DNA from 4 places in the Paenibacillus gansuensis genome. Region 2 is predicted to be linked to each of the others. Evidence: riboswitches for the same ligand, from Rfam matches in the RefSeq annotation. Region 2 holds a riboswitch; each other region holds the start of a gene.
What was found. A riboswitch is a leader RNA that binds a small molecule or an ion and turns the genes downstream of it on or off. The one in region 2 is predicted to bind cyclic di-GMP.

Region 1: another riboswitch for cyclic di-GMP. It lies ahead of ACFSUF_RS15500 (RHS repeat-associated core domain-containing protein); the one in region 2 lies ahead of ACFSUF_RS24790 (PilZ domain-containing protein).
Region 3: another riboswitch for cyclic di-GMP. It lies ahead of ACFSUF_RS18330 (hypothetical protein); the one in region 2 lies ahead of ACFSUF_RS24790 (PilZ domain-containing protein).
Region 4: another riboswitch for cyclic di-GMP. It lies ahead of ACFSUF_RS24450 (IPT/TIG domain-containing protein); the one in region 2 lies ahead of ACFSUF_RS24790 (PilZ domain-containing protein).

Annotation. Positions count from the first base shown of each region.
Region 1 is NZ_JBHUME010000009.1:61,595-68,952, forward strand. It holds gene ACFSUF_RS15500 (RHS repeat-associated core domain-containing protein) at 1-3,659, opposite strand, end outside; cyclic di-GMP riboswitch class I at 3,752-3,827, opposite strand; gene ACFSUF_RS15505 (cellulase family glycosylhydrolase) at 4,057-5,703, opposite strand; gene ACFSUF_RS15510 (YhgE/Pip family protein) at 5,964-7,358, opposite strand, start outside.
Region 2 is NZ_JBHUME010000020.1:38,214-45,571, reverse strand. It holds gene ACFSUF_RS24805 (O-antigen ligase family protein) at 1-157, opposite strand, end outside; gene ACFSUF_RS24800 (LamG-like jellyroll fold domain-containing protein) at 274-2,946, opposite strand; gene ACFSUF_RS24795 (DNA-3-methyladenine glycosylase) at 3,140-3,694, shown strand; gene ACFSUF_RS24790 (PilZ domain-containing protein) at 3,807-4,493, opposite strand; cyclic di-GMP riboswitch class I at 4,598-4,693, opposite strand; gene ACFSUF_RS24785 (GNAT family N-acetyltransferase) at 4,929-5,441, shown strand; gene ACFSUF_RS24780 (DUF2252 domain-containing protein) at 5,486-6,874, shown strand; gene ACFSUF_RS24775 (cytochrome d ubiquinol oxidase subunit II) at 6,933-7,358, opposite strand, start outside.
Region 3 is NZ_JBHUME010000011.1:226,717-234,074, forward strand. It holds gene ACFSUF_RS18315 (methyl-accepting chemotaxis protein) at 322-1,506, shown strand; gene ACFSUF_RS18320 (DICT sensory domain-containing protein) at 1,549-2,109, shown strand; gene ACFSUF_RS18325 (DMT family transporter) at 2,106-3,056, shown strand; cyclic di-GMP riboswitch class I at 3,244-3,329, shown strand; gene ACFSUF_RS18330 (hypothetical protein) at 3,362-3,565, shown strand; gene ACFSUF_RS18335 (DUF1273 domain-containing protein) at 3,608-4,162, opposite strand; gene ACFSUF_RS18340 (CBO0543 family protein) at 4,651-5,166, shown strand; gene ACFSUF_RS18345 (diguanylate cyclase domain-containing protein) at 5,179-6,033, opposite strand; gene ACFSUF_RS18350 (cellulose biosynthesis cyclic di-GMP-binding regulatory protein BcsB) at 6,030-7,358, opposite strand, start outside.
Region 4 is NZ_JBHUME010000019.1:346,974-354,331, reverse strand. It holds partial or broken gene ACFSUF_RS24455 (transposase) at 114-257, opposite strand; gene ACFSUF_RS24450 (IPT/TIG domain-containing protein) at 410-3,301, opposite strand; cyclic di-GMP riboswitch class I at 3,380-3,457, opposite strand; gene ACFSUF_RS24445 (hypothetical protein) at 3,482-3,817, opposite strand; gene fliS (flagellar export chaperone FliS) at 3,810-4,214, opposite strand; gene fliD (flagellar filament capping protein FliD) at 4,238-5,728, opposite strand; gene ACFSUF_RS24430 (flagellar protein FlaG) at 5,750-6,133, opposite strand; gene fliB (flagellin lysine-N-methylase) at 6,210-7,358, opposite strand, start outside.

The DNA.
Region 1 (7,358 bases), on a different contig from region 2:
TTGTTATCCTCCAGCTGGCGACGCTCTTTTTTCACATGTCCCCAATTATCTATCACGTAATCAAAAGTCTGTTTGGCGCCTTTCCGATCCACATCCTCCACCCGTTGAAACACATGGCCGTATGCATCGGTGACACTTACCGTCCTCTGATTCTCCTCGTTAACAGTCTCCACTTCATTTCCGAAAGCGTCATACTTTATCGTAGAAACCTCATTGGCTTCCGAAACGGAACGAACTGTATTTCCTGCAGGGTCCACATAATGCTTGCTTGAATAATAGACTTCCCGTCCAAACTCATCGAGCGCGGGGGTTTGGATATCCGTCATGCGCCCGTTGTAGCTGTACTTGGTCGTATGCCCTTCCCCATCCGTCTCGGTAAGAGGACGTCCCAGCTTATCGTACGTTGTATGCTGACGGCTCAGCACTTCATGCCCTGCATACAGCGAATCAGGTGTTCCTGCTGCCAATAACGTCGCGTTCCATTGCGGAACCGGCCCGCCGATGATAGTGTCCGTTACTTGGCCGTTGCCATCATAGATATAGCGGGTCCACGCATCATTCGGCTTCTTCTTTTCGATCAGTCTGCCCGCGCTGTCGTAACGGTTCGCCGTTATGGCGGTATAAGCGGATAATGATGCTGCTTTCACCGATATTTCGCTTGGAAATACAGGCTTAATCAGCTGCTTCTCCTCTAACACGCGGTCCCATAAATCATAGACATAGTCCGTACGTCCGCCGTCATCCGCAATGACCGCTTTCTTCCGTCCGCCCTCGTCATATTCGTAGGTTGTCTCAATAGAATCAGGATTCACGATCGTTTTCACCGGCTGCCCGGCTTTATTATATTTCGTCTCGGTCGTTTCCTTGAGCGGATCCGTATAACTTAAAACAAGGCCCCGATTATCGTACACAAACTTCTCTTCCAGACGTTCCCCGTTTGCATCGATAAGAGGAGTCGTCACCTTCTTAAGTGTATTGCCGGCTCCGTCTACAGTGTAGATGGTCTTTCTTTGATCGTCCGACTCTTCAATTACATTGCCGCCATCGTCATACTTATAATTACGTGTGATTACTTTAGACGGGTCATTCTTGTCTTTCAAAATATGTTTCTCTACCCGGCCCCAAGGATCGTATTCAAAATCCTCGGTCAAACCGGTCGGCCCTTCGCGGTGCTCCAGCCAATCCACACTGTTATAAACCGAGACCGTCTTCGCCTCGTCCGGCGTGCCCTCGTCCGTGATCGTCTCCAAAGGATTCCCGTTGTCATCGTTCTTATATGAGGTACGGGTATCGTCCGAAGTAACAAAGCCTTTATCGTCATAGGTATAATTGAATACATTTCCGGCACCGTCTGTTCGCTTGGCCAACAGTCCTTTGCTGGTAAATTCCTCTACCGTCTTGATAGTTTGGTCAGGATTTACGCCAGCCGGGTCAACTGCCGTTACCGTTGTCGTCTTGGATAGGATATGTCGGCCTTTTTTCACATAGTTGTAGTTTACTTCATAGCCGTGCGGACCCTTCTCCTTTTTCAAATCCTGTTGGTCGTCATACTCGTAATACACGATGCGCCCGGAAGGACTTTGCTCTGCAGCCACCTGATCATGGTCATTGTATTTGTATTTTTGCTCTCTTTGTAACGGATCCGCCTGCCGGATCAGGTTGTTGGCGCTGTAAGTATAGGTTGTTTTCGCCAATTCTTGCCCGTTTTCCGTGGTTACGGTCTCTTCCTTCTCGGTAGGACGGAAAGCGTCGTTCCATCTCAAGGTGTAATCACCGAGCGGGTGCGATACTTTCGCTTCCTTCGTTCCGTAGGCAACGCCCACAAACTCTTCCTTCTGGTCCTGTTTGCGCGTCATGCCCATCCGGGTGACACGGTTCTGCCCGTCATAGACCCAGTCGGTCACCACCGATTCCGGTGTGATCCCGCTCTCTTCGCGATCATTATTGCCGTTGTCTACTACTTTCGAAATACGGTGCAGGTCATCATAGACGAAGCGGATCAGTTTATTAGAAGGGTCCCTGTAGCCTACAAACTCTCCTGCTTTATTGTACATGTAGAAAAACTTCTGTTGGACAGTTAAATCCGCATGGCCTAAAAGATTCGTAATGATAGTCGTTTTTATATTATCGGTATCTTTATCGTATATGAAATCGACGCGATGCTTGTTCGTGTCATATACTGACTCAATCCTGTAATCAAGAGTAGGGTACGTAAGCACGCCTGACCATTCAAAATAGATCTGGTTTTCATTCCGGTCTTGAATCAACCAAAACCGTCCGTCGTTCTTAAAACGGTATCTCAGCTGATCCGGCCACTCGATAATGAAGGCATTCTTGTCATCCTCGCTATCCAAATTCGGGTCCAGCTTCAACTTGGGATAATGCTGCTTCTGCCCGTTGGTATAGGTGATATAATCATTGCCTTCCGGCTTAAACCAATACAGCGTTCCGTCGAAGCCCTGCCAGGTGATGTCTCCGGTTGTCCATTTTGTCAATCGGGAGTCCAGATTAAAGCTCCAGCCATAGCCGAAAGGACCTTTCTGCCGGTTCTGGTGATTGTATGTAAAATAAACGTCCAGGTCGATGCCCGGGCTCTTCTGAGTAAATCCCTGGAAGGTCTGCATCCCGTTGCCGGTCGTGAGGTTCACCCTCACCTCTTTGTCTGCCACCACGGACTCCACGTTCGGCAAATGATCTTCCGAGCCTGTTCCAGGCATGAACGGACGGACCGGCAGCCTCTCCTCCGTCTTGTTCCCCACGATGTCTACAGCAGTGATAAGCATCTCTTCCGCATCGCCCGGCTGTGCGGACAAAGCGATCCGAAGCGGGGCGGTCTCCCACACTTTCACCTTCTCGGTATCGCCCTTCACAGAAAGCTTCTTCATTCCGGCAACCAAATCACGGACTTCCACCGCTAAGCTGCCGCCGCCAAGCGGATGTACGCCCATAATTTCCGGCCCCGTGCGGTCCAGCAAGACCATCCTGAACTCGGTATCATATTGGGGAGCCGGGACCTCTTTGATATCAGCCTGTCCGCCCGGACTTTCCGAAGGAATAGAGAATTTCACCGTTAACGCGTGCGCTGTAAGCTGCAAGTGATAGACTCCATCCGGAATTTCCTTGCCGGAAGCGTCCTTCCCTGTCCATATAAATTGATTCACACCGCTGCTATCCTTGCTGGCGGTCATCAATGGATAAATTTTCTTAGTACCGACTTCTTTCAAATTTAGGGTTACGGTATAACCCGCGGGAGCATTTACCGGCTCCCCTTCCTGCGAGTCGATCCACTTCTTCAAATTATCAGTCCAAGATATGGTCATCTGGTCTTTATCGTTCGGAAAAATATCCGCCGCATCCGACAGCTTCAAGTATGCGTTGCCTTTACCGCCCTTCTCCTCCATATCGGGACGCTCTTTAAATACTTGATCCCCCTCAAATGAGTAGAATTTCGGAGTTTCGGTCCGGTCCGGATCATCGGTCCACGGATCTTGCACCTCTCCTGCCGTCGTATTGGCCTTGATCGCCTCTACACCGGCAGCCACGGCCTCGCCAAGTCGATCGGCAGCCTCCGCCCATACTGGAACCGGCAATAAATTAAACAATAGTGATGAAACTATCAAACCGGCCAAACCTTTACCAAACTTCTTCTTACCTATCACATTCCCACCCCTTATTCCCCGAAAAACAAAAGAGCCGCAACGCATCCAAGCGTTCGGCTCTACGGCATAATACTCCCTGCCTTGCACAACACTTCGGCGGTCTGGCGATCCTTCTCAGGACCCATGACTTTGCGTCTCCACCTTACGATGGGTTTGCCTTTTCGGTATGATAATTAGTACTAATATACTAAAATACTAATGTTATGTGCATTATTATAGCATAAATTGGTGAATTGTGGAGATTCACAAGAAAATAATAGGAGGTTTATAGTTCTATTGGATTAAAACTATAATTAACAGATTTCGCATTAGTAATCTGTCATTAAGGAACCTTGTTACAATAAGAAAAACCAGCCTTTGATGGCTGGTTTTAATGTAACCTTTGCGAACGTTTACTTTAAGGCGCCGAGCTAATGACAAACTCTTCCCAGCCCTGAACCGTATCGCGATTCGCGTAAAGGACGGCGCCTAAATTCAAGTCCGCACTGACGTACTTATTGTTGGCTAGCGCCAGCAGGGCCACTTTTCCGTTACCGCGGTCGATCAAACGGAACTTTTCCCATCCTTGGATGGTGGCCGCTCTCGCGATCAGCTTCGCATCTTGGTTCAGATCGGCCGTTACGTATTTATTGTTGGCCTTGGACAAGAAAGAGACCGTCCCGTCGGAATTTGAGACAACGGTAAACTTTTCCCAATCATTAACTATATCGCGGTTTGCGACCAATGGACTGGCTCCTCCGTTATCGGCAGAAGCAAATTTATTGTTTGCCATAGCTTTTATGCTCGATGTTGTACGGCTAACTGGACTTTGGCCGGCATACTTTTTAACGACATTAATGAAAGGTGTGTTAGCTTGGAAATAGCTTGTGGCGAACTTGCTCCACTTGGACGTGATAGTCGCTGCGCTGTCATTATAAATATCCGGTACGGGATTCATATTATTATGATAATAACCCCAGTTTCCTCCACCGGTTACTTTATACGACCAATTGGACCAGGAGGCGTTCAAATTATTCAGCCCGGCCAGCCATTTCTCTGTCAAATCAAGCTGACCGAAGGAAAACTCGCCTGCGTAAACCGGGACGTTGTAATTGGTCTGATATTGGGCCATTTTGGTCAACCAATTATCGATCATGGAATTAGTCAAATTCCAATCATTATAGTTCGTCGTGTTGTAATGATGCGTTTCATAGACAACGTTCGTCCAGCCGTATGTCGACGGCGGCAAGGATTGCTCCCAGTCGAAGAACGCCGCTACAATAATGATATGGTTTGGATCTTTGGCGCGAACCGCTGTGTACAGGCGGTTATATAAATCATATTTTTGTTTAACCTGTGCAGCATTTTCCGCCGATCCCATTGTAACCAACGGTTCATTCATTAAATCGTACCCTGCCACCGCCGGGTTGCCGTTATAACGGGTTGCGATTCGCTCCCAAATCTGCACCGTTCTGTCCTGGTAAGTTTGATTGCTCCATAACTGATTGGAGTCCGATATGCCGCAGGATTGCCATGGACAATCCCCTCCCTGGATACCGTGGAAATCCAGAATTACGTAAATGTTACGGAGCGCGCTCTGGTTGATAACCCAATCCAGCTCCCGGAAAGAGATAGAGTCCGGTTTCATGCTGCCGTCCGGATTCATGAAGTCCTCCCAATACATCGGCACCCGTACCACATTGAGTCCCATGCTCTGGATATTGTCTAAATCACTCGATTGAATCCACACATCATGATAACCCTGCTGAAGACTGTGATTCATATCCGTTCCGAAGCGGCTCCATAGCGTTTTAGTCAGCGTATACTGATCAGGGGTATTCATGGGAGACATCCAGGCTTCCTGCAGCAACCACCCGCCGAGGTTGGGGCCGCGAAGATTAACGATGGTCCCTGTACCGGAATTGTTTTTGATTACGGTTCCGCTCGTTTTTAGAAAATCGGAAGCGCCGAAAGCCGCATGAGCGACGGGCTGCTGCACAAACGAGAATAGGAGTCCCGCCATCATCACGAACGAAAGCAGTACAAATGAAAACTTGTTCCTCATCAATGTTCTCCTCCAATGAAAAGTTGAAAAGCGGTAACGCTGAAGCGAGAAAAGAAACGCTCGCTTGCCGCACCAGTATGTACGACCGCCTCCTCTGTTGGTGAAATCGTTTACATTTTATTTTATGAAAGCGTCGTTTCAGTTATGAAAATGGATCATCATAATTCGATACCAACATTAACTAATATATGGAACGATAACAAAACAATCGGTAATAGCCGCTATCCTGCTATTACCGATTCAAAAAGGTAGTCCTAAGTTTATACAAACGCAGCAGTGCTGCCATGTGAACTTTTGGGTGTATTTTTGTACTTGGAACGAAACTTAATTACAAACAAAATAAGCATAGCTGCAAAGAACACACCAATGTAAATGCCCATAATCAGCATGTCTCCCAACACGACGGAGAAGTCGCCGCCCGAAATGACCTCGCGGAACGCCTCGATCGAATAGGACATCGGCAGCCATTTGCTGACATGCTGCAACGGTTCCGGAATTAATTCAATCGGGAACGTGCCGGCCGATGACGTCAGCTGCAGAATCATCAGCAGGGTAGCGACAAAACGCCCCGGGTTGCCGAAAGCAGCCGCAAAAAAGTGAATAATCGTCATGAATGTCACGCTGGTCACAATACTTAATGTGATAAAATACGGTACGCTTTGTACATGCAGCCCCAGGACGTACAGCAGAACGGCGTCAGCCAGAAGCGCCTGTATTCCGCCGATGGTAATCAGCGTCAACGCTTTGCCTGCGAACCAGCTCCATCCGTTCGCCGGACGAACGGCAGGCTCTGCCGCACTGAAGACAATGGTCAGCATCAGCATGCCCACGAACAGCCCGATGGACAGGAAGTAAGGCGCAAAGCCGGAACCGTAGTTCTCCACCTTCGTCACTTCCACCGTCTTCACGCCGACCGGCTTCGAGAACATCTCATATGTGCTGTCGTCGCTGTGAATGCCGGACGTTTCCTTCGCGGCATCGCTCAGCTTGCCGGACAGCTCCCCTGTGCCGTCCGACAGCTCCTGCAGCCCGCTGTTCAGCTTGCGGGCGCCTTCGTCCAGCTTCTGCGAGCCGTCCGAAAGCTGCCCGGCCCCGGCGGCAAGCGTTGCCAGGCCGCCGTCCAGCCGCGCCGCGCCGGAGGCGAGCTCACCCGCGCCCTGCGCGAGCTTCGCGCTGCCCGTGCCGGCTTCCGCCAGCTTGCTGCCGAAGGCCAGCATGCCGTCGTGCACCTTGCCGGCACCGCCTGACAGCTTCGCCGCGCCATGCGCAAGCTCGCCGGCACCGCTGCCCGCCTCCGCCAGCTTCGCGCCGAAGGTGCCGAGCCCTTCGCTCAGCCGGCTCTGCCCGGCTTGGAGCTGCTCGGCCCCTGCGGCCAGCTGGCGCTGGCCCTCGGCGGAAGCCGCCGCGCCCTCGGCGAGCTGCTTGCTGGCAGCGAGCAGCTTCTGGAAGCCCGGGTCCTGGGCAAGCTGCGGGTTGGATTCGACGTACTTCGCCAAGCCGTCCGCCAAGCCCTTCGCCCCGGACTCGAGCTTCCCGGCGCCCTCGGCGGACGCCTTCAGGCCGTCCGCCAGCTTCGCGCCGCCCTGCTCCGCTGCGGCTGCTCCGTCAGCCAACTGCCCCGCGGCGGCACCCAGCTGCTCCAGGCCGACGCTCAG
Region 2 (7,358 bases):
GGCTTTTTAGGCTATAGATCAACGCCGCCCCTGCAGACAAGAATATGACGATTTGCAAGGCATACCCATCGCGGTCAAAAAAGAGCCCGCGGCGAAACGCAGCCGCCGCCAGCAGAGTAATCAGGAACACGAGAAACAGCGCGTTGCGGGTTTGCACTAGTCAGGCCTCCCGGTTAGTTGGAATCGATTGTGAATCAGGTATGTGTTAAGTTCTGCATACGAAAGAAAAAACCTGCCTGTACAAGGATAGGCAGGTTTGTTTCACTATAGGCGTTATACCGATGGCAGACCAATAAACAAGTATAACTCATTATCAAGGGGTTCATCTTGATCCAATATTTGAACTTGCCAGATGCCTTCTTCTAACAAATCCGCATCAATATCGAATTTGTATAGATGCTTGTCCGGATCACTTAAGACCGCACTGATAATAGCACCCTCTACTTCTACTTCTGTCTCTCCCTCACCATCGTAAGCCAACTTATAGATCCTTACTGTAAAGTCACGGTCCATGGGCCTACCCTCGGCATATGCTTTAAAGTAGTAGGTCTTGGTGTCTTCAGAATCCTTAATAAACTCCTGGTAATTTTCAAGAATCGTAGAAGGGTCTTTATAAAAGACTACACCATCACTCCCCAATACAAGCGCCGTTCTCCAACCATATCTTACGATTTCACCGGTTGGCGTTACAGCAGCGAAAGCAATTCTATCATCATTAGCAGCCTCTATCTTATCTTTGTACTCTATGAAATCATCGTCAAGTTTACTGCCTACGAAAAGTCTTGGCACTTCATTGGAAGTAACGTTTTTGTATTTCAGAATGGTACCTTCAGGCAACTCTTCTTCTGTGTAGGACGGAAGCGTCGTAAACCCGTTTCCTAAAGGCCCTTCTATCCCCTTAGTGTACAACTCGTCACCGAAGTCCTCGATTAGGGACAGCTGATGCTCAGTGGTAAGAATACCGTGATATCCATTTCCTGAAGTATCTTTTCCAGGATTCGTTTCATCCGAGAAACTCCAATATCCAGCAAGATCGCTATCGATGTGCCTACTGCTATGATTTGTCATATCGGACACAATATCTTCGGACGTACGTGCCGTCTTCCAAATACGCACCTCACCGATCATGCCGTCAAAATAACGTTCTTGGAAATCCGAGCCGATTGTAATGTTAGATGCATTGGTTGAGCTTACAACTCCAGCTAAGGAAGAATCAAGCTCCCCATTGATATATAACCGCATTTCGTTCTGCATTTCGTTCTGACCTACTTTATAAACAGCGGCAATGTGATACCATTTTCCCGTTTCTAATGTACGGACAGAGTTAAGTTGAAAGGTATCATTGATTGCAAAATTAATGTGATTAAACCCATCCAAAGTTGGCGGACCATCGCTGGTACGCAAAGTAAATGAAGGTTCCCTGCTGGTTTGGTATTTACTGATAATTCCTTCTTTCCAACCGAAAGAGTCAGGTTTGATCCATGCCTCTAAAGTATACGATCCGACATCTACATTACTGTCAGGCAGCAGAATATGCTTGCCTTCTGCTCTCGCAAAGGAACGTGAATGCAGCGGCATTTCCCATGCTCTCTGCGGGGCAAACTCACTCTCAACATGGCTGCCTTCATAAACCATGTGCGCCTTGACTGTATAGTTTCCTTGAGACAGCTTTTCAGCCGGGAAGAATGCGTGTCCTTCCGAATCGGCTGTCACAACTACATCCTGATCTGCGTATTGAACTTTTACAGGCGGAAGGTTAGTACTAGCGTATTTATACAAATATATACTGGAATCAGGCACTGCACCCGTTACAACCAGACCTTCTTCCGTCACTTCTATAACCGGGCTCTTCATAAAATACTTAACAGTCCGGGCACTTTCAGCTCTGCCGGGGGAAGTAACCGTGAACCCGAACTTGCCTACTTTATTCTCTATCGGCACCTGTTCAAAAACAACATATGATACCTCACTGCTTGATGCTTCAACCGTTTTGGAGGCAACTAGCTCTCCTGATGGATCGTAGATTTTCACCGTATCGCCCGAGGACAATCCGTCTACTTTCACCTTGCCAAGAGCGGGGTAGATAAAGATATGATCAGCGCTTGGAGGCAGCGAAGCTTCAACCGTTGCAGGAGGCTGCGTGAGCGCCGACACCGTGTTGGACTCGCCTTGGCGAACCCCCGCGTTTACCTGCAGCTTGAACTGATAAGCCGTTGACGGTTTCAGCCCGGTTACCAAAGCCAATTGAGATTGTTCATTCAAAGGCTTGGTTAGGACCGCCTCTTTCCAAGTCAGTCCCTGATCTTCGGACTGAAGCAGCTTCACATTCCCGCTTTGCAGAGCAGAAAACAGCAGAGAAACGGACTCCGGAGTAGACGCGGCAGCCAACACAGTTAAATCGCCAATAGGCGCATTTACCTTCGCAGGTTGGACATTTCCCAAAAGAAACTTAAAGTCCTCTTTCGTTCCCTTACGCCCATCTTGGTTATAATCATATGTATCGGCTCCCGGTGCTTTCATGAGCTTCGCGATGTCCCTGATATCGAACACTTTATCCGAGTCCACGATGACCGGCGGAAGCGCAACGACAGCGGCAGTTTCCCCATACGTAAGCTCTGCAGTCAGGTTGTGGGCTCCTTCCGGTAAATCACGGGCAAAGGTTATCGATACAATCCCGGAGTTGTTACCTTGGCCTCTTCCGAGCTCAATCCCGTTCTCTTTAAGAACAATCATGGTGCCGGCAGGAGCGCGAAAGAGAACCTCGGGCCGCACTTGATCCGTCACTGTTGTACGAGCAGGCATTAACAAAATAGGCCGATCCTGATCTGCAGCCGATAAAGCCGCCTGCGCAGTATCGCCCTCCGGCAGAAGGTATCCTCCTGCAGCGAGTAAAGCGATAACGGATATTTCCTTCACCTTATGTTTAAAGTACGGAGTATAATTCATGATTAAAAATCCTCCCTTGCCTGAATCAGGCGAGATTCCACACCGCAGTGGAAATTTTTACTTATTCGTTTCTATTCTAGCAGAGAGCTTCTAATGAACATAGTATTTTTGTCACATTTTATAGAATTTTGACAATACTAATGACATACAAATCTAGGGCACAAGGACTACTGCAAAAAGGAGAGGACTTTCTATGGAACGCACATTTCTGCAGAGACATACTGTGGAGGCAGCCAAGCAACTACTAGGCTGCCGGCTTGTAAGGACAACCGATAGCGGCCGTATTGTTGTACGCTTAACGGAAACGGAGGCGTACCGCGGTCCCGACGATGCGGCGAGCCACGCCCACCGCGGAGTGACGCCCCGCAACCGGCTTATGTTCGGCCAAGCTGGCATCGTGTATGTGTATTTATCGTATGGCATGCATTACTGCATGAACATTACGACGGAAGGGGAAGGCGAACCGGGCGCTGTACTTCTGCGCGGAGCCGAGGTCGTGGAAGGGCTCGACCTGGTCCGGGCCAATCGTCCTGGGGTCCCCGATGCGCAGCTGCTGAACGGCCCCGGCAAGCTGACCAAAGGGCTGGCGATCGACCTCTCGTTCAACGGGTACGATCTGTTCAGCCCCGGGGAGGGCGGCCTGGAACTGTGGCCGCCCGAAACAGAAAAGCCGGTCTCCATAGAAGAGACCGGCCGGATCGGCATCACCAAGGCGCGCGAACTGCCTTGGCGCTTTGTGGCACGTTAACGCGGTGTTAGCACTCGCTATAGATACAAGGCAAAAGCAGCAGGGTCTTTGCTGAACGTTCCTTAATCTTAAGCAAAAACTTCTGTTCGATGTATTCCGGGCACCAGCCCGGTTACTCTTCCCTCTTATCCCGTTCTACTTCCTTGGTTTTGAAATACGTTTCCGCCTGACTCCGCAAAATAAAAGCTCTAAGTCCCTGCGACTGCTCCGGTGTTAGGTCCAGCAGCTGTACGCCGTAATAAAAGCCTTGTTGCAAAGGCTCGCACCGGACCACTTCTACCGGGCACTCCAAGGTGAACCCGATATCCAGGGTAAGGTCCAAGCGGGTGCCTGCGGGAAGGCGGTCGTAATCGAACACGGTGAGCCCCATACCGCTTAAGCTGACATTCTTCAGCTGCAAAGCAACCGGTTCCCCCTTGGAGAATAGCGTAGACTCGTGCGGGGACTTGAAATGCCCCTTCCGGTCAGCCGGAACCCTCGGGCTCTCCCGTTTGTCCCTGAATTTTCTCTTATTCTCCGGAGGGTTGATCACCATAATAGCGCCGTTATGCCTGGCAATCACCGTGGAATGAAACACATGGATACCCGCCGGGGAATAAATCGTCAGCTTCACCGGACTTCCCAGCTTGAACAGCTTATATTCAGCGATCTCCACTTCTACGATATCGCCTTCCGCATATGTTAATACACCTGTGGATACAAAATCATCTTTCTCCACTACTGTTTTGCAATCCAATAGAACCGAGGCAGCGATCTCCGATTGATAATTTGTCTTCTTTGAGGCAAAGCCTGCGCTCATTTCCTTACCCGCTCCTTTCCTCCACGCCCCTGTATTCTCCTGAATTACAACAAAAAAGACCGCATCCTCTTGAATAGATACCGCCTATGGCTGTAGAAAGGATTTTCGGTAACCAGGCTGCCATAGCATGAATATTGCATTCATTCCTTAGACCCTCGGCTTTGCGTCCTTATCTTTCGATAAGTTTGCCATTTGTCGAATACATTCGAAATTATTTGGTTGATTTTACTATACCTTTTTTTTACAGATGATGCAATAGATTTCACCAAGTTTTTTAGTTCATAAGACCCTGTTTCATAGGACCTTAAGCATCCCTCGATCCGTTTTGACAGCATCCGTTACAATAATTTAATATCATTGGCGTTTCGCCTTAACAATAGGGTGGTACAGTTGGTTAATAGATTGTATATGCATACATCCAAGGAGGAGCTCACCATGGAAGCGGTTATCAGCCAAGCCAACAGGGAAGATTTTCTTGATATGATCCAATTAGCGGACTTAACCCTGCCTGAAAGAATGAATCAGCATGAATTGAAGAAATATTTTGAACTGTACCCAGGGCTGATTTTCAAGGCAACGCTCCATGGCCGCCTCGTTGGATTCTGCTGCGCGGGAATAGACATGTATCAGACGACCGGCTGGCTGCTGTTCAACAATGTAGCCAAGGAGTTTCAGGGCCAGGGAATCGGCAAGCGGTTTATCGAAGCGAGGCTGCAGGCACTTTCTCAGTTCCCCCGGCTTCGCCGCGTCCAGGTGACGGTAAGCGATACGAACCTGGCTTCCATTCGTGCGCTTCAGTCTTTCGGATTTCAGCACAGCCATTTGGAAGTGAATTATTACGGCCCCGGTAAGCATAGAAGTATTTACGAGCTGTCGATGATGCCGGTAGAGGTCGTGGTGGATTTTGCATTTCGTGCTCCTGCCGAGGAATGGAATGTGGTAAAATAGGAAGTAATTTACAACCTATTCGTGCCATAAAGGAGTCATGCCTGTTGAAAAGCTTATACTCGCCTGAACGCATTAAACATACCCATCACCGTTTGAGGACCGATACGATCAGCGCCATTTTAAATGAATTTGACCGGGACATCATGAAGCTGGAGCCTTCCAACCGTTCGGAGAAATACGCTAAAATGGCTCAAAGCGTTTTCCGATTCTTCCGGGGAAGCGCTTATTTGTTTTACTATGACGTTACGCGGATTCCGTTCCCCTTCCATACTCCGGAAGACCGTCCGGTATGGATTCAGGGGGATCTTCATTTTGAGAATTTCGGCGCGTTCCGAAATGAAGACGGACAGATGGTCTATGATGTCAACGATTTTGATGAGGGTTACCTCGGCTCGTACGTATATGATCTGCTTCGGATGGCGGTCAGCATTGTACTTATCGCCCAAATGAGACATTTCGGCGAATCCGACGCGCGGGAAGCGGTAGAGGGCTACCTTAAGGCGTACTACAAGCAGATCCGCAGGTTTGCAGACGGCAGGGATGACGCGGCCCGTATGAACTTTACGGAAGAGCAATCAAGCGGTTTGCTTCGTAAACTGCTGCGCAAAGTAAATAAACGAAGCGCGTCTCATCTTCTGGAGGACGTTACTTCCATGAGCGGTCAGCGGCGCAGATTTAACAGCACCTCGGAACTGGAGCCATTGAAACCGAAGCAGCGTAAACTGTTGGAATCGGCTTGGTTTGAGTACGTTGGAACTTTGGAAGAAGCCGGTGCGCGGGGAGAGGGATTTTACAAGATAAAGGATGTTGTGGTGAAGCATGCGTCCGGGACGGCTTCCATTGGTTTGGACCGCTACTACGTGCTGGTGGAAGGCGGAATGGAGCGTACGGCTCTGGATGACCTGGTGCTGGAAGCCAAAGAGGTTCGCGCACCGGTTCCCGCTTATTTCCTCCCCCATAGCGAATCGTTCTGGGAGCAGTTCCCTCATCAGGGAAAACGGGTCATTACTACCCAGCGCTCGATGCATCATAAAGCAGATCCTTATTTGGGTTACTTTACGCTGAACGGCGATCATTATTATGTAAGAGAACGTTCCCCTTTCAAAAAGCGGCTGAAAATCGACCAGCTGGAGACGGTGGACGATCTGGTTTCGACTGTGAAGCAAATGGGACGAATCACCGCCAAAATGCATGCCAGAGCTGACAGGGATGTAGAAAAGGCGCTTCTGCCCTATCACAGCGAAGAGGAGATCGTCCGCGCCATTGGCAGCGACTCCGATGCTTTCATCAGCCAGCTTTCCTTTGCAGCAATCACTTATGCGAAGCAGGCAAACAGCGACTACGAGATGTTCTGCAGCTGGATCCGTGAGGAGGGCCTGGTGAGCGGGAATGAAGAAGCGGCTGGGAACGCGGATCAGATCCCGATTACCTGAATCAACAACGAAGGGCACTGATCTCCGTCAGTGCCCTTCCTCTTATATTCAAGCGCCGTTATTCTTGGCGCAAATACCGCTTGTCTTTCAGGAACAGCTTCCAGAATATATAGAAAGCTGGACCGAGAATGAGCAGGCCGACGACGTAGGCCACCAGCAGAGCGCGGAACGTAGCCGGGTCCGTAAAGCCCTGCTCCACCGTCATATACGGATAGATAATGTAGGGCATGTGAGACAGACCGTACCCGATGCTGGCAAAGGCGTACTGGATAATAATCGCCGTAAACGCCAGCCGGGGTGCGCTCGTTCCATAGCCTTGTGTCCAAAACAAAGAGCTGTACCCTATGAGAAAAGCGAGAATGGAAAACAGGAACCAGAGGAAGTTCTCCTGAATATTTTCTACAATCCACTGCGCGTCCCCCACCATAGAGAACGTGGTGATTACCGCAAAGAACAAGGTAAACGGCCCAAGCCAGAGTGCCGC
Region 3 (7,358 bases), on a different contig from region 2:
GACCCGAGACCGATGAAAAGTACACGAATTTACAAAATGGTTACAGTACCCATTACTGAATCCTTGGTGACCGGGGTGCGATGGTGGGTAGTTTTGACCCTCCCTTGGTCACTCGGGCGTGATGGTGGGTAGTTTTTACCCTCCCTTGGTCACTGGGGCGCGATGGGGGCCACGTAGGTGGTCTATGTATATATTTTATATTGCTAAGTAATTCCAATCTGTGCTACAATTCCTATACAAACATTATACAAACTAGGTACAAAGTTGGAGGCGGTCCTCATTGCAACACATCATCGTATAAAGGTTTGGGCTTTAGGCGCAGTGACTCTTCTTGGTTTATCCCTTACCGTTTGGCTGAAAGGGCACTGGGCACTGCCCCTCGCTTACGCGGGTGTCGTATCCGCGTGGATTTATCTTCTGTATCCCTATTACCGTATCTTGCAATCGGCCGGTACGGCGGAATTTCAAACAGCGGCGGCACATGAACTGCTCCAAACTCCGGATGCCCATCCGGGGCTGCCAAACGATACGCTGCCTCACGTGCTGATGAAGCTGGCGGAATTGAACCGGCATATCGAGACAGCAGCAAGCGCCATTCAAGAGAATGCGGCGGATGTAGAAGCCCGGGCCGAGCAGATTACACTTGCCTCGGCGGACATTACATCCGGAATTCAGGGGCAAACGGCGGGCACGGAGGAAACACTGCATCAGGGACAAGAGGTGCTGCAGCAGTTTCAGCAAACAAAGGACACCCTCCACTCCACTGCACAGACTACCGGGGAATGGGTGAAGCAGATGGAGGCCGGACGCGGCGTTCTGGAACAGCTTCTATCCGACATGTCCCGCATAAAGCACCGGACGGAGCTGGCTAATGAAAGCTACGAAACCTTCGCCAAACAAATCAAACAGGTACAAGCCCTGTTCCTGCAGATCAAGGATATTGCAGACCAGACACAGCTGCTCAGCCTGAACGCCGCGATCGAAGCCGCCCATGCGGGCGAATACGGGGCCGGATTCAGCGTCGTTGCCGATGCCATCCGTAAACTCTCCGGCGAGGCTAAGAAGCTGTCCGAAGATATCGGACGCACCATGAACGACCTGCTCAAGCAGGCCGACCATACCGCTTCGGCGATGCACGAACAAGATCAACTCATTGCCGCCGGCTCCGAACGTACGGAGCATGTACGCAAACTGCTGCTGACGCTTTCCGGCTCGGCTAACCAGGCAGCAACCGAACAGCAGGTGCTTATATGCAATACCGGCAAACTCGAGCAGTTGTACGATCACCTGTATGGCCGCCTGCGACGGTTAACAGAGGTTTCGGCAGCCGTTTCCGGGAAAGCGGAGTTATCTTCGGAAGCTTCGCAAATCCAACTGATGAGCCTCGTGGAGTTAAGCGCTTCGTTAGACATTCTCAAGGGTGTGGCTGCCCAGCTGTCAGACGAGCTTTTGCAAGCAGGACTGGATCCGGCCCAAGTAAAATGGATCCGCCCTTTTCAACTGTAACCGTCCGAAATACATAAACCTAAATCTAATGGAGGAATGAACATGATTAACGCATCGTTATACCGGGATATTTTTGACCAAAGTGTGGGGGAAGTTCAAGAAATAGCAGGCATGATAAGCCGTGCTCAGCTGGATACGGCCTCTTTAAAATATGAAACGCAGGTGCCGCAGCTGGAGTATATGTGCCTGATTATGGAGAATATGGTGATAACAAAAAAACCTAAAGCGGTTATCTATGCCGGGTTCCAGAAGCTTTCCCGTGCCGTGGCCCCCGTACTGGAGCGTTTTTTTACGATGGCGGAAACGGCGGAGAAGGTGTATATCTTCGGCGTTCCTGACCAGGAGCGCCCGGCGCATCCGAATGTAGAATATATTCACCTGCCGGAAGATCACCCGCTGGTCCGGGAATGGTTCCTGGTCGTCCAGGCTCCAACGATGAAAATGATGATGACCGCTTATGACCTGGAAGGATTCGGCGTACATGCCGTGGAAGAGAACCGCAAGTTCCGCGGCGTAAAGTCCAACTCTCCGAAACTGGTAGACCAAGCGGCACAGCTTCTGGCGAATGTTGTTGATTCGGCCAAAACAGGAAACAGAGCATGATCAAGCCGGATGCCAGACGCAGCGGCTTACTCTGGGTGGCGCTGGGGGCCGCCATGTGGGGCACGGACGCCTTGTTCCGCAGCGGATTGGTGGAGCGGCTCACCTCGCTGCAGATCGTTTGGCTTGAGCATGCCTTGATCAGCCTGATGATGCTGCCTTGGATCATCCGCGCCTTCCGCAAGCTGTCCGGCTTGTCTGCCGGCGGGTGGCTGCTCCTGCTCGCCGTCTCGTGGGGAAGCTCCGCCCTCGCCACCTGGGCGTTCACGGAAGCGTTCCGCTACGGCCACCCGAGCGCGGTCGTCCTGCTGCAGAAACTGCAGCCCCTTTTCGCCGTCCTGGCGGCGAAATGGCTGCTGCGCGAGCGCTGGTCCAGCACCTACTACGTCGTGCTGCCCGGAGCCTTGCTCGGCGCCTACGTGCTGTCGTTCGGGTTCTCCGCCCCCTTCACCGCAGCACACGGCGGCCAGTGGGCCGGCTCCCTGCTCGCGATCGCTGCTGCGCTGCTCTGGGGCTGCGGCACGACCTTCGGCCGCAGCCTGCTCCAGCGCTTCAGCTTCGCGGAGCTGACCGGGCTGCGCGTCTTCTGCGCGCTGCCGATGCTCACCCTGCTGCAGACGCTGCAGGGCGGACTGACCCCAGCCCTCGGGGAGCTGACTTTCCCCCTCGGGCTGGACCTGTTCCTGCTCTCGCTGGTTCCCGGCTTGGCAGGGCTGCTCCTGTACTACTACGGCTTGCAGCGCACGCAAGCCGCCTATGCCGCCATCGCCGAGCTGTCGTTTCCAGCGGCCGCCCTGCTCATCAACCGGTACTTCCTGGGCCAGTCCGTTTCCATGGCGCAAATCGCCGGCGTGCTCTTGATCTGGCTCATGGTAGCTTACCTGTCCCGGCAGAAGGAGAACCCGCTGCCCGCGCTCGCGGCACGGAATCACAGGGCCCAAATGTTATAACATCTCCCTTAACCGTGGTACGCCTGCCTGTTCTTTTTATAAGGAACAGCAGGAGTTCCACGGTTTTCATCCCTTTCGCCCAGCTACAAACACGCAAATTCACAAAGAGACAGACCTTGGAACTATGGTGATATCCGGCGGCCCTGTGATAGGATGTACGTAAGTAAACCATCCAGCGGGAACCGCTTACAGACAAAGGCAAACTTGCCGAAAGGCAGGGACGCAAAGCACCAGGGCTACGGATAACGCATCTATGCCGGCTGTGTTACCTAACAAGAGGTCGCTCTTATTAGGAGATGTATAGCATGAAAAGCCCCTCAGACTACCTCCACAATGCCTTATCGATGAAACGGTCCTCTTTTCCCCAAGAAGAAAAGAAGCGCCATTACCGTGAATTGCTGGTACGGATGAAGAATGAATACGGCCTGCTGCTGAATGCTGATCATCCGGACAAGCATACTGAAGCTATGGAAGTATATCGGCAAATCATGGTTCTAAACCAAGGATGACCGCTTATGTTAGCCGCAAATACCAACCATAAGGTTGGTATTTTACTGCATGTCGCGCGTCTGTTCGTCTGCAATGCTTTGTACATCCTCGGCTGTAATGGTCAAGTAGGCGTACCCGTCTTCCTCATGCCTCTTCAAAGCCCGCTGCTTCATATATTTGGGGCTGGCCTCACCTGCATCTTCATCATAAAACAGCAAGATGCCGTCGGATTTCCTAAGCAGCAGCTGATCTCTTGCCGTAAGCTGCCACACACCGCTGTACGGCTGGTTGCTGACCGATCCGCAGTAATCCGCGCCTTTGAGAATCCCGCGGTAATAGTCCTGTTTGGCCTCGGGCCATTTCTCTTCCGGATTAAGATAAGCCGTAATAATAGCCAGTTTTACATCGGGATACTGTTTCTTCAGCTCGATGACAACTTCGCACGCCCACAGGTCCACCCCGTATTGACCCGCCGTAATCACCCATTCCAGCCCTTCTTCGATCAACGGAACCAGCTTATCCCGCAAAGCCTGCTTGATATAGACGATCCCTGCATGCTTCTGGTCATATATGCTCAATTCCTGAGCCCGATAGCCTGTAACAAGCAGTGTTTTCACCCTTAGGATTCTCCTTCCGTTGAAATTCATTGTTTTCTAATTATACCGCTTTAAGCCGTTCATAACTGTTTTTTCATCAATTACCATCCAGTCTTTTTACCTTGACAAGAAAAGTTACACTGGTACAATATTCATAAAATAACACATGAATTTTTTTGCATATACTTGATCATTCCTATTTTTTTCGGGTAAAAGTTGCACTTAGACAACACTCTTTGGTTTGTACAACAGCAGTGCTAACGAGAAGGAGATATGGCTGAAGGTGCTGGCTTGGACCGTTGCCGTTATAATCGTGTCGCTGAATTTGTACATGCTGTATCGGACGTTCTTTTAAGAGAAGGGGCTGCCCCAAGGTTGATATAACCTTGAGGCAGCCCCTTTGTTGTCTTTCCGACGCCCTGCGGCGAAAGGTATAAGTTGGCAGTAACTAGAGCACAGTAACAAGTATCTGTAAGCAGCGTGACTCCAGTCAAGCGAGGTAGAACTTCATGCATGTATTATTTACGCTTGCCATCCTTTGCTTTGTATATTTTAAAGGGGACTGGCGCGATTGGCAGAAATACGGTTTGTCGATGTTCTATCCCGCCGCCTGTGACCTGCTCTATAACATTTTGTGCCAGGATAAGCTTCTATGGAGTTATCATCCGGACCCGCACTTATTTCCCCGCTCTCATGTGGCGGTCGATCTCCTCTATACGTTCCTCATCCTGCCTTCTGTTGCCTTAATGTACTTAACGAACTACCCTTTCGGCGAACGGGCCTGGCGTCAATGCAAATATATTTTGCTGTGGGTAGCCGGCTCATTGGCTGTGGAATATGTGTTTATCGCCTTCGGCAGGCTGGAATTAATGAACGGATACCGGTTTTGGATGGAGGCCCTGTTTTACCCCACCATGTACCTGATGCTGCGCCTTCATTACACCCGTCCCGTGCTTACTTATCTGATTTCCATCTTCATTATCTGGTTTTTGATGAGCGTATTCGAAGTTCCTTTGCCGCACTGAAACCCTGGATGCTTACACATCATATTCCAGCTGCTTCCGCGCCTGCGAGATGAAATCCAGCGGCGATTCAATGGCAGTTTCGTCATATTCCACGGCACCGATCCTCAAATCCAGCTCCACGGAGAACCGTCCTGCATAATCCTGCATATTCAGATCCTCCACCTTGTCCCTCAACCGGTCAATGACAATGTTGGCGCCTTCCCTGTCCGTAAATAGCAGCATGCCCCACGTAGGGTTATTGCTGTTAAGCATGTAAAGGGAGTCGTTCGTCCGGATGGTAGTCTGGCTGAGCGAAGAAACATCGAAAATCGCCTCCGTCATCTGGTCCTCACTGATCATCTGCTTAATTTCATCCCAATACTTCACGTTGGCCACAACCAGTGTCAGAGGAATCTGATACCGTTTGGACAGGGCCATAAAGATGGTAGCATCCTTTTGGAAGGAGCGGATATTTTTCAGGTTGGTATGTTCGTCCATCGTGGCCAGGGAGACCGTCGCTTTTTTCAATCTGGCATTCTCCGCCTGGATCGCTTTATTTGCATATGTCAGCAGCCAGGTAGTCAGCGTATAAATCGGGGTCATGATCAGCCAAAAATAAGTCTGAAGCTCCACCACCCCTCCGGTTACAGCCGTCCGGTACAACGTGAACGTGCCGTAGCCGAACAGGAACAGGATATTAATAATCAGGCCCGTGGTCACATTCGTGAAATACGTGATAATGGCGATCAGAAACGCAACGTTAAGAAAAATAATATTCCGCAGATACTGATCCGGATCTCCGCCAATATAAACGATGGTCAGAAACGACAGCAGAAACAGTGCCAGAAATGCGCCGTCAGAAAGGAAGCTGCTTAGATTTCGCCTCATATCCTGTCCTCCCCGGTTCTGCGCTTCTTATATTTAATAAACAGCAGCATCAGCGATACGAGTACCAGAACGAGCACCAGCACTAAAGACACCAGAAACTGCACTACGTCTTTCCGCTGAAGCACATCGGCTATCGCTGTAGAGGAAGGGGCTTCCGCCTGCTTTTTGAAGCGGTATGGATAGACGTTGCCGTCCAGGTCGGTCACCGCGCCGTCGCCGTATATTTTGTACAGCGTCCCCTGATTGGAAACCAGCTTGGAGGCCAGGTTGTATGCTTCCGGAGAAGCCCCTGTAACCGCCAGCAAGGCATGGCCCGCTTCGTAAGGAGACGGGAGCAGCTGCAAGGAACCGATCTGCCGCCCATAGTCGGTATCGATACTCATTTTCTCATTGGAAACAAAGCCTTCACCCTTCTCGTCGTAGCGGAAATACAGCTTATCGTTCGTATGTTGAATCAGACGGTTATCCTGGTAGCTTCCGATGGCGATGATCTGTTTGGATTTCAGCTCGTTTTCTCCGGCTGTATCGCTGACAAAGGTTACCTCACCCGTATTGCCTACCGCATATTGCCCGAGCAAGTTGAAGATATTCGTTAAAGCCAGGTAGGTCTCTCCGTTGCGCTGCTGCGGGAGAACCACCGCTACCTGGTTATAGCTGCCGTCCCGGAGGAACGGATACGGGTAGTTGTTGAACAACAGCTCCGTCCGGTCTTTCGTATTCAGCTGCAGCATCGAATCTTTCGTCACATAGGCCCAAGGCATCTGATTCTGATTATCAGTGCAATATAATTCTTTGATCTCCAGATCAAATGCTGCCGTAACGGTGAAATTCCCGCTGATATTCAGGTTTTTAGGAATCGGCAGAGACAGCGTATCCCCGTCGGCGAGCTGCGGCGTCAGTTTCTTGCTTCCGATCGGTGTGCCGTTCACCAGAATGGTCACCAGGGAACGGTCGAAATCCAGATTGCGGGCATACCGGAAATTCAACCGGATTTTGCTGGCCTCCGCTATCGAGCGGTTTGCCGGCAGTGCGATATAATACTGCTTCTCCCTGTGCTGCGGCCCGGTCAGCTTATCCCCTGTTCCCGTCAGCTGAATGTCGCGTGAAATGCCGTAAGCCGGCGTATCGACGTTCGTGCGCTCGTCCACTATTTTGACAGCAGCCTTGATTTGCTGCATCAAAGCCGGGTTAGCCGCAAGACGTCCCGCTTTGCGGAGCAGGTCCGCGTTTTCCGACGTAATGACCAGCGTCGGACGGTCCGGCAGGATAACGACCTGAAGGAGCGCTTCCTTCATGGGGTCGCGGCCGTTCAAGTCGAGCTGATC
Region 4 (7,358 bases), on a different contig from region 2:
AGGCATTCATGTCCTATGAAAATAATCCTAAAGAAACTCCGTCTACAACTCAATTGCAGACGGAATTTGATGTACTGGTCCTACTTCACGTTTGAATTCAGTCCGTGATATTACCGAGCTGCAAGCCACATAAACATGATGTTTTCACGGACAGCTTTAGCGATTTGACGAGTGGAGTAGATACGCTGGGTGTAGGCGTAGATGATAACTTTGGCGAGAATTTTAGGGTGATAGCTATCCCGGCCGCTGCCAGGATATATTGAATGTACAAAGAAACCAATCCCTTCGTAGATGGCGGGTGGTACTTCCATATTAACAAGGAATGGTTTCCTTTTTCTGATAAAAATGAGAAAGGGGGTGTCCCTATTCATCATCTCATGATGACTTTTGGGACAGCCCCTTTCACCAATTATAGGTAATTGTAAGTTACAATATTACTTTTTTGTCCATCTGGATTTTCAATATAAATTTGTACCGGTCCAGGAACGGTTGCTGGCGGCATTGTGATTTTAACTCTATAAGTGCCGTAGTAGGTCATTACAGGCACGAGCTTTCCATCGACATAAACCTTTACAGCAGAGTTCATATTGCTGCCGTTAATTAATTGAACCGTACCGCCTGTTACAGGTCCGCTTGTCGCGCTTATGCTCGAAATTGTAGGTGATGGCGCGACTGGATTTTGATAAGTAAAGGTAGTGGTTACCGTAGCTCCCGAAGGATTCGTCAGCACTACATTAACGGCACCCGCTACTGCACTGCTAGGCGTAATGATTTTAATTCGATTTGCGCTGTAATAAGTAGCCACTGGCACAGACTTTCCAGCGATTTGAACGGTTATTTTGGAGTCAAAATTCGTACCGTCAATTAGAACAGCGGTGCCGCCCGCAAGAGGCCCATTATTCGGCGAAATCGATGTAATCGTAGGCAATGCCTCCATATAAGTAAATGCTTGGCTTATAATGGCTTCCTGTCCGTCTGGATTAACGACTCTAACATCGACTGGGCCTTTAGATACAGCTGCTGGAGAAGTGACTTGAATGCGTCCCGTAACCATGTAATTAAATTGAGCTAAATTATTTCCAAAATACACCTTTGCTCCTGAGGCAAAGTTCGTACCGTTAATATTGACAAGCGTACCGCCGGACAAATAACCAGAATCGGGGCTTATGGAAGAAATTGTAGGAGCTTCTGCTTTAGGAGGTAATGTATAAGTATAACCTCCTGTTACAGTCGCCTCTTGACCATCCGGATTTACAACCTTTACATCCACGACCCCTTCTGTTAGAGATGGCGGGGTAGTCACTTTAATTCTTGAACCTGAGAAATAAGTCGTTAATTTGCCCTCAACATTTCCGAAAAACACTTTCGATTGAGAAGACAATCCGCTGCCATCAATTAACACATCGGTTCCTCCACTGATTACCCCGGTATTCGGTGTTATCACCGTAATCTTGGGAGCTGGCGCCGCAGGCAGAGGATCATAGCTGTATCCAGCAGGAGCAACAGCACTGGAGCCGTCCGAGTTTTCAACTTTTACATCCACCGGCCCTGGTTGAGTTGCCTTAGGAGCTGCTACTTTAATTCTTTGCGGGGAATAATATGTGACCATATTCGCTAAATTAGCCCCAAAATAAACCTTGGAGGAAGAGGTAAATAGATTGCCGTCTATAATTACAAATTCTCCTCCACTAACTAGTCCAGTATTGGGTGTAATCGAAGTGATTTCCAACTTAGGCAGTACTGGTTCATTGTAAGTGTACCCCTGTTGAACAGTCACAGTGGTTCCATCTGGATTCGTTAATGTAACATCCTTCGCCCCGGATGTTTCGCCTTCCGGAACAACTACCTTCATAAGGGTAGATCCATGATAATAATTCATGGCCGCCGGTTTCCCGCCGATAGTCACCTTAATGCCGGACATGAAATATCTTCCCGTAATCGTTACGATATTTCCACCAGCAAGCGGACCATTCGCAGGATCAATTAGTGTGATAATGGGTTCGGCCTTATACTGATAAGTGCTAAACGCTGTCTGCCCGTCAGGGTTTTTAACCGTTAATTCACTCGTACCTTGTACGCCTGGAGGCACAACAGCTTTCAACTCAATTGCACTTATCCATTGAATATTTAAAGCCTGTTTAGTCCCAATAGTGATAGTTGCTCCATTACGGAAATTTGAACCGATTATCGTAATTTCGTTTCCGCCGTCTGGATGCCCGCTGTTTGGTTGAACAGATGTAATTGTAGGTGCGGGAAAATTAACTTTTAAATATTTCTGAGGGATTAATTTCGTTCTTGCAGCACCCGCATAATCTAAATAGGTAGCCTTCGAATTATAATCAGATGTGTAGAAAGTACCTGTCTTGTTAAGGTCTTTAGGTCTGATTTTGTATGTAAAGGTAAGGGTATTATTCTTTAACTCCAAGAAACTCCATGTCAACGTGTTTCCATTCACCACAGGTTGAGGGATATTATCCTTATAGGAATCGGGGACAATTTCAAATTCAGGGGAAACGATATCAGACACAACCACATTGTATGCGCTAGCAATGCCTATCTCTTTAACAATCGCCGCATAAATTTCGGCAAGTCCGGTTGACCCAAGTACAAAGTGATGGTGACTTGAAGTGGTAGCCATTTCTTTTAACAAAATATTAGGTCCGCTTGTATCCGGGTTGTCTGTTGTATTCAACAATGCGATAGTGTAAAATACAATTCCTTCTTCTTTGGCTAAATTTGCCTTTTCCTTAGCGTACTGGTAAGCGGTTCCTGTAGGCACAGTCGCATCTCCATCCGTCATAAGCACAATAACAGGTTGTGCCTCTGGCCTTCTGCTCTCAAGCATCTCCATAGCTTTTAGGATGGAATCTCCAGTAGCGGTGGCTCCGCCTGCATTAAGATTACTAATATAATTCTTTACCTGAACCGAGTCCGTAGTAAGAGGCAGTCCCTGGGCATCGGAACTAAAATCTACAACGCCGACTCTATGTTTCGTCAGATCCATCATATCAACAAATTGCTTAGCTGAGCTTATTGCATCTGTCATTTTCTGACCTGTCATACTGCCCGAACGATCGATGATTACAATAACGTCGTTCGGCACAATTACATTAACAGGTGGCGTACCCTTAATATCCAAGGTAACTTCAGCCTCTTTGTCTGTTGTAATAGTTGCAGGATTTACAGACCTGTCCACTGAAACATAATCTGTAGCTGCAGATGCTGGAGTTACGTAGCACAAAGACGAAAACAAGAACATAAGCGACATGACGATGCATACTATTTTATTCAAAGATTTCATAGTTCTCCTCCTTCTTGGTAAACCAGTTCAACATGCAAAAAGAAGCAACAGCTGGTTGCTATTGCTCTGATTGGAACAAAAAGCAACCTGGCGAATCTAAACTTTAGACCCATGGCTTTGCGTCCTTACATCACTGTAAGTTTGCCATATTCATTTGGATAATTATAGAATATTATTAATCTATTTTTTTTGGTCGAAAAAGATACTATCTGAAATAAAATTCTCTTCATATCTATTTTTTTGTTTTCGAGCCATTGCGGCCATGTTGAAATTATGAAGCGATTCTTCTTTAAGCTGCTGCATTTTGTTCAAGATAACATGATCGTTTAGGAGCAGATTTACAATTCTATCCCTAAAGTGCTCTGCATTAATCTCAATCTGGTCTGAATTTAGTATCTGTTGAATCAGTTCTTCCCGTTTGTCAACATACTGAACCATCTCTTCAACAGACAGCAATTCAATCTGTCCAATCCATTGCTGGGTATGCTCCTCTAATTCTGACAATGATTTAGGCATGAGTCATCGCCTGAGACTTGCCGGAGATAATCAATTTGCTTGCTTCAATCCACGTTTCTTTTAGCTCTATCAGATAGCCCAGCACTTCTTCAATTGGGGACTTAACCTTTTTTATATTTCCTTGGATGAGCAAATAATTCATATACTCGTACAGCTTGTGCAACCCGTCCGACACTCCATGACTAGAATCCAAAGAAGAAATAAATTCATTGATGATAGCTTGAGCCTTGCACAAATTAATATTCGTCTGCTCATAATCATTGTTTTCAATCGCCTCAAGTCCAGACCTGCAAAAGCGAATCGCTCCATCATATAACATTATCAGCAGCTGAGCAGGAGTCGCTGTTAAAGCGGCATTCTCCAAATACTTGTTTGTAATTTTTTGATGTTGTAGCATAAGAGCCTCCCTCTTTTTAAGCTCTATTGACCACCAAAGGAATTCATTAAGGATGCCGACTGAGCTTGGTATTTATTCATAGCTTGTTCCATAGCGTTAAATTTTTTATAATAGTTGTTCTCTAACGTTGTTAGCTTGCTGCTTTTCTCCGAAATTTGAGTTAATAGTTTTTTTATTTCCCTGCCCATCATGCTTTCCGTATTATACGGCTGTGTTGTTGAAGAAGAGTATGCCGATGTGCCGACCTTGGAAGCGAACGCGTTAAGAGTTTCCTGAAGATTATCTTTCATTCTTTCAAACAAACCTGTTTCGTCATGAGTTGCCCCTTTTCCCGTAAAGAAGGACATTACCTTATCAGGATCGGTCTCAATCATCTGTCTTAATTTCGCTTCATCCTTTAACGTTAGCTTCCCTCCTTCGTAATACTTTCCGGTTACAAGCCCTAATTCACCCAGCGTTACATCGTCGGCGCCGATTTTCACAGGCTTGGTAACATCAGTTCTCAAATCGGTAATGCCTTTTTGGACCAAGCTTTCGTTACGAAGCAAGCCGCTTTTAGCTTTTTCTTCCCACAACTTAATCTCATTTTCTTTCATTTCCGATTTTTGATCCGCTGTGAGCGGCAAGTAATCTTTATACCGTTCTTCTTTAATTTTGTTATTCATCGTGTCTATAAGTTCGTTATAATCTTTTATGAAAGATTTGATTGTATCTACAAATTTATCAGTATCTTTGGAAACGGTAATAACTGTTGGATCCCCAACCGTCTTAGCCTTAAGAGTAATCTCGACGCCGTTTACAGTAAATGTATTGGAGGATCTTGTAGTTGCTACTCCATTTATTTCTACCTGAGCATCGGCACCTGCACTAAAGGTGTTCATATTGAACGCCCCTGTTAATAAATCGCCTGCCAGAGCAATATTACCGGTTCCGTTAATATTACCGGTTTCCTTTGAGGTAATAGATAGTTTACCTGTGGTCTGGTCGAAGAATGCGTTAGCCTTCGCGCCTGTGTCTTTGTTTATTTTTGAGATTAGGCTAGAGATCGTATCTGTATTCTTATCTACAGCAATCGCAGAACCATTGATGGTTATCGTTGAATCCGAGAAATCGGCTAGTTTGCCGTCGGCTATTAATGTGGCCAGCGTTACTTGAGTTGAAGCATTAGGAGCTATACCTGCAGTGCTGGTTACAGAAGCGGCTTTTGCCAAATCATTCACCTTAACGGTTAATGAACCTTCAACCGCGTTAGTTAGAGACTTCGCCGTAAAGGCATTGGTGTCCCCGGATAAAGTGGTCTTTGTAGCCGAGAGGCTACTACTTAGGCTATAGTTAAATAACTTATTATTCCGAAAATCAACGATCTTGGAGTTTAACTGTCTGTAGTCGTCTCTCTGCCATTCCATGACTTGTTTTTTCTGGGAAAGACGATCAATGGGCATCTGATGCCCCTTCATGAGTTGCTTAACAATCGTGTCGATATCAAGTCCCGAGGACATTCCCGTAATTCTCATCTTCTACCTCCTTAAAATTCATTACAATTTTTCATCAACAATAACGCCCGCAGCTTCAAGCAAGTAGACTAAACGATCAAGCGTCTTTTCCGGCGGTAGCTCACGGATAACTTCACCAGTGTCACGATTTACAATTTTGACCATAATATCCTTGGTTTTTTCATGAATGGAATATTCCGCCTTCACATATGGACCTTGCAAAACTTTCATAGCTCTGTCTACAGCCTCAATAAACTTCTCTTCGCCTATTGTTACGCTTCGACCTTGCAATTCAGCGACTTTTAATTCTCTTTCATTATGGATTTCAGGCAAATTCGGCGTTTTATGAGAACCGTCACTAACAATTGAATTCATTATGTTTATCTGTGGTGTAGTCCATCCTCCTAATGATACATGATTAGACATTAAACGACCTCCAGTCATTATCCTTTAATTACAATATCGGCAGATATATGAGATAAATTAGATACTTTTATAGATTTTAATCATTTTTAATTAGAATCATTAGATGCGACATTTGGGTATAGCCGGTTTCTTTTAAAATCTTCAATATACCTCTTAGAACACCCTCGCTGTGTTCAAAATTTCTCGAAAAAGATTGAATTAATTTAATCACAATTTCATCATTTAGTTGTTTATTGAATGCGGCAATACCAATTAGTTGCATTTTAATCAAGGCATAATGCAACACCAGCATTAAGTAGCTGTCAAATACACTTCCCTTTGTACTAAAAGGAAACAACTTACTGAACACATAGTTGACCAAATAGTTTTCATATATATATTCACGACTATTAAAATATTCAGCATAATAGTCCTTATATGCTTTTTTATAATTTGCGGTAATACTAGACAAACTTTCATTCCTCTTAAAACCTAGTCCCATTAAAAATTCATTAAAGCATTCTTCATACCGTTTATTTTTTTTCTGCAGAACAATATCCGTCAATAGCTTTAACAATTCAATTTGAACACCGACAACAGAGGGAACCTCTCGTAAAGTTCCATTTAATGCCCCCGTATCCACTGCATGCGAATAATCGCCGATCAATTGGGCTATATGATCATCATTTTTTTCAGCTATCGCCTCAGAACATTCCATATAGAACATCCCTAATATAATGAGTCGGTCTTCTATCGTATAATTTCTATTTTGTAGCAGCTGAATTGAAAACACTCTTAAGTCCCAAAAAAACGATTTTTCATCGTCTCCACTATTTAGAGTGAGAGCAATAGCGGGTCTATGATGTTCATGCACTTCTTCTTCGACAACATTAAATTCCATCGGATTGGGGTTTAGCAGGGCCTTTCTCGCCACTTCGGGACACGATACGACACCAGATCTTTCAACCCTTCCGTCTATTACATGATTTAACTTAGGGTACACGGAGCAAACCTTTGATAAATACTCTTCACCATGCTTTAGCTGGATTCCGCAAAGCCCTTGTTTCGTAAGCAACGGACAACTTCCATTTGAATCCATTTGAATATAAGCATAATTAGTATCTCCCGCCCCGTTCTTATTACGTTTAATGGACTTACCCATCGTTTCCTTTAGTTCCGGATCTCTTAGTTTCATATACTTCTTATACGTTTGGCGATCTATGTCCACTTTCCAACCTTGACAACA